2 regions of the Ferrimonas pelagia genome follow, and region 1 is predicted to be linked to the other one. Evidence: predicted binding sites of a transcription regulator. Region 1 holds the regulator's gene; the other holds the start of a gene.
The links. Region 1 encodes LexA, which represses DNA repair genes until DNA is damaged. Its sites were predicted from a motif close to TACTGTATNNNNATACAGTA; they were not measured.
Positions count from the first base shown of each region.

Region 2: the regulator LexA is predicted to act here: its motif matches at 1,980-1,999, upstream of ruvA (Holliday junction branch migration protein RuvA).

Region 1 is NZ_BAABJZ010000093.1:65,830-70,632, forward strand. Features, by position in the region: gene plsB (glycerol-3-phosphate 1-O-acyltransferase PlsB) at 1-1,478, opposite strand, end outside; gene lexA (transcriptional repressor LexA) at 1,750-2,373, shown strand; gene ABEA08_RS15395 (SulA-like leucine-rich domain-containing protein) at 2,397-2,828, shown strand; gene coxB (cytochrome c oxidase subunit II) at 3,034-4,611, shown strand; gene ctaD (cytochrome c oxidase subunit I) at 4,625-4,803, shown strand, end outside.
Region 2 is NZ_BAABJZ010000107.1:79,505-84,307, reverse strand. Features, by position in the region: gene ABEA08_RS21645 (DUF1294 domain-containing protein) at 1-1, shown strand, start outside; gene ruvB (Holliday junction branch migration DNA helicase RuvB) at 306-1,313, opposite strand; gene ruvA (Holliday junction branch migration protein RuvA) at 1,326-1,943, opposite strand; gene ABEA08_RS21630 (DNA replication terminus site-binding protein) at 2,219-3,112, shown strand; gene ABEA08_RS21625 (ABCB family ABC transporter ATP-binding protein/permease) at 3,074-4,803, opposite strand, start outside.

The DNA.
Region 1 (4,803 bases):
TTCACGGTCGGGGTTAACCAAGGCTGTTTGGTTTCACCATCGCCGATCTCCTGACGCCAATCCGGTTTCGCTTCATTGAGGAACTGATGAATGGTGATGGATTCGCCAAAATTGACGTAGCCTTGACCGTAGTTACGCAGCTTGCGAATGGCGGAGAACACCTGCCAGGCACTCTCTTTTTCCTTCTTTTTGCCGGCCAGCTCTTTGTGGTAGGAGGCCACCTCCATCACATGGTCATAGCCCAGGTAAACCGGAACCAAGGTAATGGGACGCTCGACACCACGGAGAACGGAGTTGACGGTCATCGCTAGCATGCCGGTTTTCGCCGGTAACAAGCGGCCGGTACGGGAGCGGCCTCCTTCGGTGAAGTACTCGACCGAATAGCCACGCTTGAACAGCTGATCCAGATACTCGCGGAATACGGTGGAGTAGAGCTTATTGCCCTTAAACGAGCGGCGAATGAAGAATCCGCCGCCGCGACGGAAGACCGGCCCGGCTGGCCAGAAGTTGAGGTTCACCCCGGCGGCAATATGCGGTGGCACCATGCCTTGGCGATAGATCACGTAGGACAGCAGCAGGTAGTCCATGTGGCTGCGGTGGCAAGGGACAAAGACGATGCCGTGGCCATCCTGAGATAGCTGTCGGATCTGCTCGGCGCCGCGGACATTGATCCCTTTGTACAGCTTGTTCCACAACCAGGTGAGTACGCGGTCGCCGATCCGCATCAGGCTGTCCGAGTAGTCGGCGGCGATCTCGTCCATGTATTCACGGGCGCGCTGACGGGCTTTTTGCTCAGAGATCTTCTTGCTCTTGGCCTCGTCGGCGATCGCTTGCTTGATCGTCGGGGACGCCAGCAAACTGTGGAACAAGGCTTGGCGATCCGGCAGGCGAGGGCCGGTGGCAACCGTGCGCTGACGCCCGAAGTGAACCCGAGCTACGCGGGCCAACTTATTGGCGATCGTCCCGTCGGTGCCATGCTTGTCGGCCATGTAGCGCAGCGATACGGCGCGGGAGAAGCGAATAAAGTTATCTCGGCCCAACACGCTGATAATGGCCGTTTTACGCAGCCAAGTCGGGTTACTGCTGTTGAGCAAAGTGGCACTGACGCTCTCTTCCTCTTTGCCGGGGTTACGACCCCATAACAGGCTGACAGGAACGATCTGCACATCGAGATCACTATGATCATTATGCAGCGCCAGCAGGCGCTCGAAGCGACCGCGGAAGTCGGTCTCATCGCTCGCTCCGAATAACGGCGTGGCCGATTCCAATGCCACTAGGCGATTGAAGGACTCACCTTTGATGATCAATGGCTCAAACGGGCTGGGCAGTCCCAGCGAAAGGCAGCATTGATGCAAGGCGAGCCGATCAGAGAAGGAGTCGCGCGGGAGTACGTAGACCATGGGGCGAGTGGGATCGAGATCGAGCTCCTCGACAGGGTTTTCCGGAACCGGCTTGCTTTTTACCAGCAGGCGCTGCATCCAGCTGACCGGGCGCTGCCAGTGATTCAGAATTTGGGTACTCACGCGTCTTGCTTCTCTGGGCTATTGAACGATTTGCGCAGAGTGTACACCCAAAGCGATCTGCTGACAGCTACTGGCGCCGATCCTGGCGCGGTTTGCTTGGGGAGATGCGAGAGATCAGACCTCATCGCCTTTAGGAAAAAAGCATTTCGGTGAAATTGCTGTTGAAATCACCAGCTACCTGTATATGATTACAGTATCGATACTGTACAGAAACACAGGGATTGCCATGAAGCCGCTTACTCCGCGTCAGGATGAAGTTTTCAACTTGATCCGGAACCATATGCAAGACACCGGTATGCCGCCAACTCGGGCCGAGATCGCCCGTCAGCTAGGCTTTCGCAGTGCCAATGCGGCGGAGGAACACCTCAAGGCGCTGGCACGTAAAGGTTATATTGAGATCGTGCCGGGCACCTCGCGGGGCATTCGCATTCTGTACAGCGAGCCTGAGCCGGAGCAGTTGGGATTGCCACTGATCGGCCGAGTGGCGGCCGGCGAGCCTATCCTGGCGCAGGAGCATGTCGAATCCCACTATCAGATGGACGCCAACCTGTTTCGCCCAGCGGCCGATTATCTGCTGCGGGTGCGAGGGGATTCGATGAAGGAGATCGGGATCCTCGACGGCGATCTGCTGGCGGTACATCAGACTCAGCAGGCCCGGAATGGCCAGGTGGTTGTGGCGCGGGTTGGGGAAGATGAAGTGACGGTAAAGCGATTTCAGCAGCAAGGTAACGTCGTCTATCTTCACGCTGAAAACGAAGAATATGAGCCGATCGTCGTCGATCTAGCGGATACAGCGTTGGCGATCGAAGGCTTGGCAGTGGGCGTGGTCCGCAATGGAGACTGGCAATAATGAAGACTCAGCAAGGAACGCAGATGAATCATCCCGGTTTATGGCAGAGCGGTCGCCGCAGTTGGCCTGCCGTCGCCCAGTCCGGTTGCAGCGACCAAGGTGATGCGGTCACGTTGGCCCGTTTGACGCCGGCATTGTCAGAGTGGGCGCAGCAGTCCGGTTGGGTGGTGTTGATCAATCCCCCGGCCGGGCATTGGGCAGAGCTGCTGTCCGAGGCTGGGATCGTGGCCAGCCGGGTGCTGCGTGTCCGCTGTGGTGACGACGTGGAGGCGCTTTGGGCGCTGGAGCAATCGCTGCTGTCCGGCACCTGTGCGGCGGCCTTGGCTTGGCTGCCGACCCTAGATCACCGTGATAAACGGCGCCTGCAATTGGTGCAGAAGCGCGCTCACTGTCCCGCCGTGCTGTTTCAGCCCGGGCGTGAGGATGTTATTACGGTGTCGAATTCAATTCACTGAAAATCCCTCTATTCTGAGTTTTGTGATCTTGATCAAGCCTTGAACAGGCTGTAGCTTAAAACTCGAATTCAAGAGAATAACTCAGGCAGCTGTACGGCAGATGTAGTGCAATCGAGTATGCACGTGCCCATGCCCATTTTAGGGGAAGGAGCGAGCATAGAGCTGGGTTGTGCTGTGGCCGCTCTTTCTGGACGTTGCGAAAGCAATGCTCAGAGGAGACGTATCTGTGAAGTACACGCTGTTGGGCTGTTTGTCGGCCCTGATGGTCTCGCCATCAATGGCATCGGGATCACTCTGGAACATGACGCCAGGAGTGACAGAGATCAGCCAGCAGGTTTTTGGCCTGCATATGACCATCTTCTATATCTGTTGTGTGATCGCCTTGCTGGTGTTTGGGGTGATGATCTATTCACTGATCCGACACCGCCACTCTAAAGGCGTGACACCCGCCAACTTCCACGAAAGCACTAAGGTCGAGATCGCCTGGACCGTGGTGCCATTCCTGATCCTGATCGGTATGGCCGTGCCTGCCACCAGCACCCTGATCGCCATGGAAGATCCCTCCGATGCTGAGTTGACCGTGCAGATCACCGGCTCTCAGTGGAAATGGCACTATCAGTACTTTGGTCATGACGTTGGCTTCTACAGTCTGATGTCGACGACTCAAGAGCAGATCGAGAACCAAGCGGAGAAGGGCGCCAACTATCTGTTGGAGGTCGATAAGCCGCTGGTCATTCCCGCCAATCGCAAAGTGCGTTTCCTGATGACCTCGGATGATGTGATCCACTCTTGGTGGGTGCCGGCCTTTGCGGTGAAGAAAGACGCCAACCCTGGGTTTATCAACGAAGCCTGGACCAAGGTGACGACACCTGGGACCTATCGTGGCCAGTGTGCCGAGCTGTGCGGTAAAGATCATGGCTTTATGCCGGTGGTGGTCGAGGTGTTGCCAGAGGCCGAGTTCGACGCTTGGCTGGTTGAGCAGAAGCAGATGGCGAACGCGGCGGCGGACGCCGAAGCGGCCTCGCTGGGACAGGTTTTGACCTTGGATGAGTCAATGGCGTTGGGTGAGCAGATCTACATCGGTCGATGCGCCGCCTGTCACCAACCCAATGGCATGGGCCTGCCAGGTGTCTTTCCCGCCATTAAGGCCAGTCCGGTGGCGCTGGGGGATATCGGTGCGCACATTGATATCGTCGCCAATGGCAAGCCCGGCACGGCGATGCAGGCTTTTGCGGCACAGTTGAGCCTGAAAGAGTTGGCGGCGGTCGTGACCTATCAGCGCAACGCGTTTGATAACAATACCGGCGACGTGGTCCAGGCTGCCGACGTTAATGGCGGCTCGGTTGCGCCTCAGGCGGCGACTCCAGCACCAGCGGGAGCCTTAAGCGATGAGGTGACCGCAGTTGCTTCTGCCACCGCCGAAGCGGCAGCCGTGCCCTCCGAGCCCGAACCTGCTGCTGAGCAACCATTGGATCTGGCTTCGGCCATGAGCTTAGGAGAGCAGGTGTATCTGGGACGATGTGCCGCCTGTCATCAGGCCAACGGCATGGGCTTGCCTCCGGCATTCCCGGCCATCAATGGCAGCGCCATCGCCAAGGGCGAGATCGATCAGCACATCGATGTGGTGGCCAATGGTCGTGCAGGCACGGCCATGGCGGGTTTTGCCAGTCAGTTAAGCCGCAAAGAGCTGGCGGCAGTGGTGACTTATCAACGGAATGCCTGGGATAACCAAACCGGGGAAGTGATCCAGACCGCCGACGTTGACGCAGTGGCTGGCCAGTAGCAGGAGAACAACAATGACGACGGCATTAAAAGAGCGCCAGCACGATCAGCTAGGGCACGTTGAGAGCCACGACGAACACCATACGCACCCCTCCGGCGGCATCATGCGTTGGTTGCTGACCACCAACCATAAAGACATCGGCTCGATGTACCTGTGGTTCAGTTTCATTATGTTTTTGACCGGTGGGGCCAT
Region 2 (4,803 bases), on a different contig from region 1:
AAGTACGCCGTTTAACCGCGTCGTTCCCGTGCGCGACCCCGGTTTCCGCGCGTCAACGGCTATCGTAGCAAACACCCATGCTGTCTCCGCCGCAGACGCTGCGACAGATGAGCCTAGGCAAACCGGCTTCCCCCGCCGAACCGTCCCCGTCTCGCCGTGCCCTGCTAAAGCCAAAGCCAGCACCGACGAGCGCGCAAAAGATCCCATCACCCAGCGGTTTTGTTAACACCGCGGGGGCACGATCCGATCGCCAGACACAACAACGCCGCTCGAATGAGCGGCGTTGTAAGCGGGCCGAGGCGGATCTATGGCTCCCGACTGAACCCAAAATGGGCGTAGGCCCTATCGGTCGCCAAGCGTCCACGCGGCGTGCGCTGCAGGAACCCTTGCTGGATCAAAAACGGCTCCAGCACATCCTCAATGGTTTCTCGTTCTTCACCGATCGCCGCAGCAAGGTTTTCCAGTCCCACCGGACCGCCAGCGAACTTATCGATGATGGTCGTCAGCATCTTGCGATCCAGATAATCGAACCCTTCCTTATCGACATCCAACAAGTCGAGCGCCTTGGCGGCCACCTCAGCGGTGATGCTGCCATCGAACTTCACCTCGGCGAAGTCCCGCACCCGGCGCAACAATCGGTTAGCGATCCTTGGCGTGCCTCGGCTGCGCCGGGCGATCTCCACCGCCCCCTCAGCGGCCATGTCCACCCCCAGAACCTCGGCGCTGCGCGCCACGATCGAGGTCAGATCGCGCACATTATAAAACTCCAACCGCAGCGGAATGCCAAAGCGGGCGCGCAATGGCGAGGTCAAAGCACCGGCACGGGTGGTGGCACCCACTAAGGTGAAGGGGGGCAGATCCAGCTTAATCGAGCGGGCCGCCGGCCCCTCGCCGATCATAATATCCAGCTGATAATCCTCCATCGCCGGATACAGCACCTCCTCAACCACAGGGCTAAGACGGTGGATCTCATCGATGAACAACACATCATTGGGCTCAAGATTGGTCAGCATCGCCGCCAGATCGCCCGCCTTTTCCAGCACAGGACCGGAGGTCGACTTAATGTTGACCCCCATCTCATTGGCCAGGATATTGGCCAAGGTGGTCTTACCCAAGCCCGGAGGGCCAAAGATCAAGACATGATCCAACGCCTCCTGCCGCTGGCGCGCAGCTTGAATGAAGATCTCCAATTGCGCCTTGGTGTCATCCTGGCCGGTATAATCGGTGAGCATCTTCGGCCGCATGGCCCGATCGATCACCGCCTCCTCCCGACTCTCTACCGGCGCCGCCACTAAACGATCCGCTTCAATCATCGCTCTTAACCCTTACAGCATCGCTTTGAGTGCGTCTTTGATCAGCTGCTCGGACGAAGCGCCCGGCGCTGCCACCTTGGCTACGACCTTCGCCGCCATCGGTGCCTTATAACCCAAGGAGATCAGAGCGGCGATGGCATCGTCTTGCGGATCCACCACCAAGGTGCTCTCCAGCGGCGCGTTGCCCGCCAGTCTATCCGCGTAGGGCGTCAACAAGGTGCCACCAAAGTTCTTGAGGCGATCGCGCATCTCCACCACCAAACGTTCAGCGGTCTTTTTGCCCACGCCTGGGATCTTGGTTAACCCTGCCACGTTTTCCGCCTGCACCGCATCGACGAACTGCTCGGCCGACATGCCGGATAAAATGGCCAACGCCATCTTCGGGCCCACCCCATTGGTCTTGATCAACTCTCGAAACAGCGCACGCTCCGCCTTAGAGGCAAAGCCATACAAGAGCTGCGCATCTTCACGTACCACGAAATGGGTGAAGATCAGCGCCTCACTCCCAGGCTCCGGCAACTGATAGAAGCTGGTCATCGGTAACTGCACCTCGTAGCCGACGCCACCGCACTCCAGCACCACTTCCGGTGCAATTTTCTCTATCAGTATTCCACGAAGGCGTCCAATCACCTGCTCTCTCCCGATGTTGACCGTGCTGACTCAGACCACTGTCGATATTTACAGTATTAACGGCGATCCTATCGGGTTTCGCGCCCGCCGTCATCCCATCGGCCCCACAAATTTTACCCGGCCGACGATCTCATCCCAACCTCAATGCCATCACAGTCCACCAGCCAGCGCCCAAGCGGCCAATGACAACCTGGTCAGCGACAGCCATGGCGGCCTCGCGGTGTTTAAGGTACACTGCCCAAGGTATGTAGGCATCAAGGTAAACCAGTTCCAACATGAACCTCACCGACGATAACGGCGCCATGGTCGCGCTGCGCCAGCAGTTCGAACGCTGCAGCCACCAACGGCGCACGCTCAGCCAAACACTGAGCGCCTTAGGCCCAAGCCAAAGCGTGCAATACGCCTTACCCTGTTGGCTGCAAACCCGCCCGTTGGATCGGATCGACACGATCCCCGTCGAGACCCTCTCCGGCAGCGCAGCCCATCAGGCCTGTGTCGCCGCGCTCAACGATCTCCACCGCAAGGCGGATGATCAGCAAAGCCAAAGGGTGCGGCGCTATCCCGGTGTCCTGCGCTTTGCCACGGCCAACGCGTTGGGCCAAGAGATCGCCGCACTGACGCAACACTTAACCGAGTTTAAGCAGCAACTTCACCGGCTCACTGAGCACGCCGCCAATGTGCAGGATCTGCGCTTCGAATTGCTGCATCAGCTTTCACCAAACCTGTTCACCATGCATTTTTACCGGACGCCGGTCTCCCTCCCCTCACAGGTACGACGGATCCGCTTTGGTTGGGTCGCTAAACGCATTGTTGCCAAGATCCAGCGTGATGAACTGCTGCAAAAACTGGATAACGCCATGACCAACCCAGGCCAGAGCATCATGGACATGGCGGCCTGGCAAGACAACGTCGCGCGGGAGCGCGAGCGTATCGCCAGCCTGCCGGCACAGGCTCAGCTGAGGATCGACCGGCCCGGCGGATTGCGTCCAACGGCTTTTATGCAATTTGAGGATGGCAGTCGACGGCAAACACCCGCCAACCTGCCTTTGGTGCTGACCCAGCCACAACCGGTTCAAGTGGTGGATCTACCGGACTGGCAACAAACCGCCTATCCACAAGCCAAAGGCGAGCTATTGATCGCTCGGCTCCATCTCTACCGGATCGACTGAACGCTGCTGACGTTGCTGCAGCGCCCAAAGCTCGGCATAGCGTCCTCCCAGCGCTAACAATGTGTGATGATCGCCCTGCTCGACGATCTGGCCCTGATCGAGCACCAAGATCTGATCCGCATCCACCACGGTCGACAAGCGATGCGCGATCACCAAGGTGGTTTGCTCCTGCGCGATCTCTGCCAGCGCCTGCAAGATGCTGCGCTCCGAGCGACTGTCCAATGAGGAGGTCGCCTCATCAAACACCATAATGGGTGGCCGTTTAAGAATGGCGCGCGCAATGGCCACCCGCTGCTTTTCGCCCCCGGACAGCTTCAATCCCCGCTCACCGACCTCGGTGTGCACACCTTCGGGCAACTGAGCGATAAAGTCGTCCAGGTGCGCCAGCCGGATCGCCTCTAAGACGGCGTCATCACTGGCAGTCACGTCACCGTAGCGGACATTTTCCAACAAACTGGTGTTGAACAGCACCGTATCCTGAGGCACCACACCAATGGCGCGGCGCAATGAGGTTTGGGTCACGTCGCGCAGATCCTGGCCGTCGATGGTGATCGCCCCCGCTTCCACATCGTAAAAGCGCAGCAACAGCTTAAACAGGGTTGATTTGCCCGCGCCGCTGCCCCCGACGATCGCCACCTTCTGCTTGGCCTGAACCCGAAAGCTGATCTGCGCCAAGATCGGCCGTTCGGCCTGATAACGAAACGCGACCTGATGAAACTCGATCACGCCGGCGGGCGCCTGCAGAGCCTGAGCATCCTCGCTGTCCTGGATCGCCGGCTTCACCGCTAGCAGTTTGAACATCTTCTCGATGTTGGCCATCGAGCCTTTCATCTCTCGATACACAAAACCCAGGAAGTTAAGAGGCATAAAGACCTGGATCATAAAGGCGTTGATCAAGACAAAATCCCCCAATGTCATGCGCTGCGCCATCACATCGGCGGCCGCCATGGTCATCGCCGCCGTCATCGCCAACGCGATGATCAACGCCTGGCCGCCGTTAAGCGCAAACAGAGACAAGCGATTCTTGCGTCGTGCCTGCTCCCACTCAGCCAACCCCAGATCATAGCGCCGGGCTTCCTCCGCTTCATTGGTAAAATATTTGACGGTTTCAAAGTTCAGCAGGCTGTCGATCGCGCGCGTACTGGCCTGGGATTCGGCGACATTCATTGCGCGCAGATAGTGGGTGCGCCACTCAGTGGCGAACACCGAGAAGGCGATATAACAGATCACCGCGACCGCAACGATAGCGGCGAAACCCAGATGGTAGTTCCACCACAACAACCCCATCACCAACACCACTTCCAACAGCGTCGGCCCGATGTTGAACACCATAAAGCGCATCAGGAAGCTGATCCCAGCATTGCCACGCTCGATGTCCCGTGACATGCCACCGGTTTGTCGATTTAAATGAAAGTTCAGATCCAGCGCATGCAGGTGCTCAAACACCTTCAACCCCACGCGACGCATGGCCCGCTCGGTTACCCGGCCAAATAAGGTATCGCGCAGCTCGCCAAACAGCACATTGGCAAAACGCACGGCGCCATAGGCCAATAGCAGTCCCAACGGCAAAGCCGCCAACGCCTCTCCCCGCGCCAGATCCATCCCATCCACCAAGGCCTTGAGGATAAAGGGCAGACCGACACTGGCGATCTTCGCACCGATCAGGCACAGCAACGCCAGCACGACCCGGC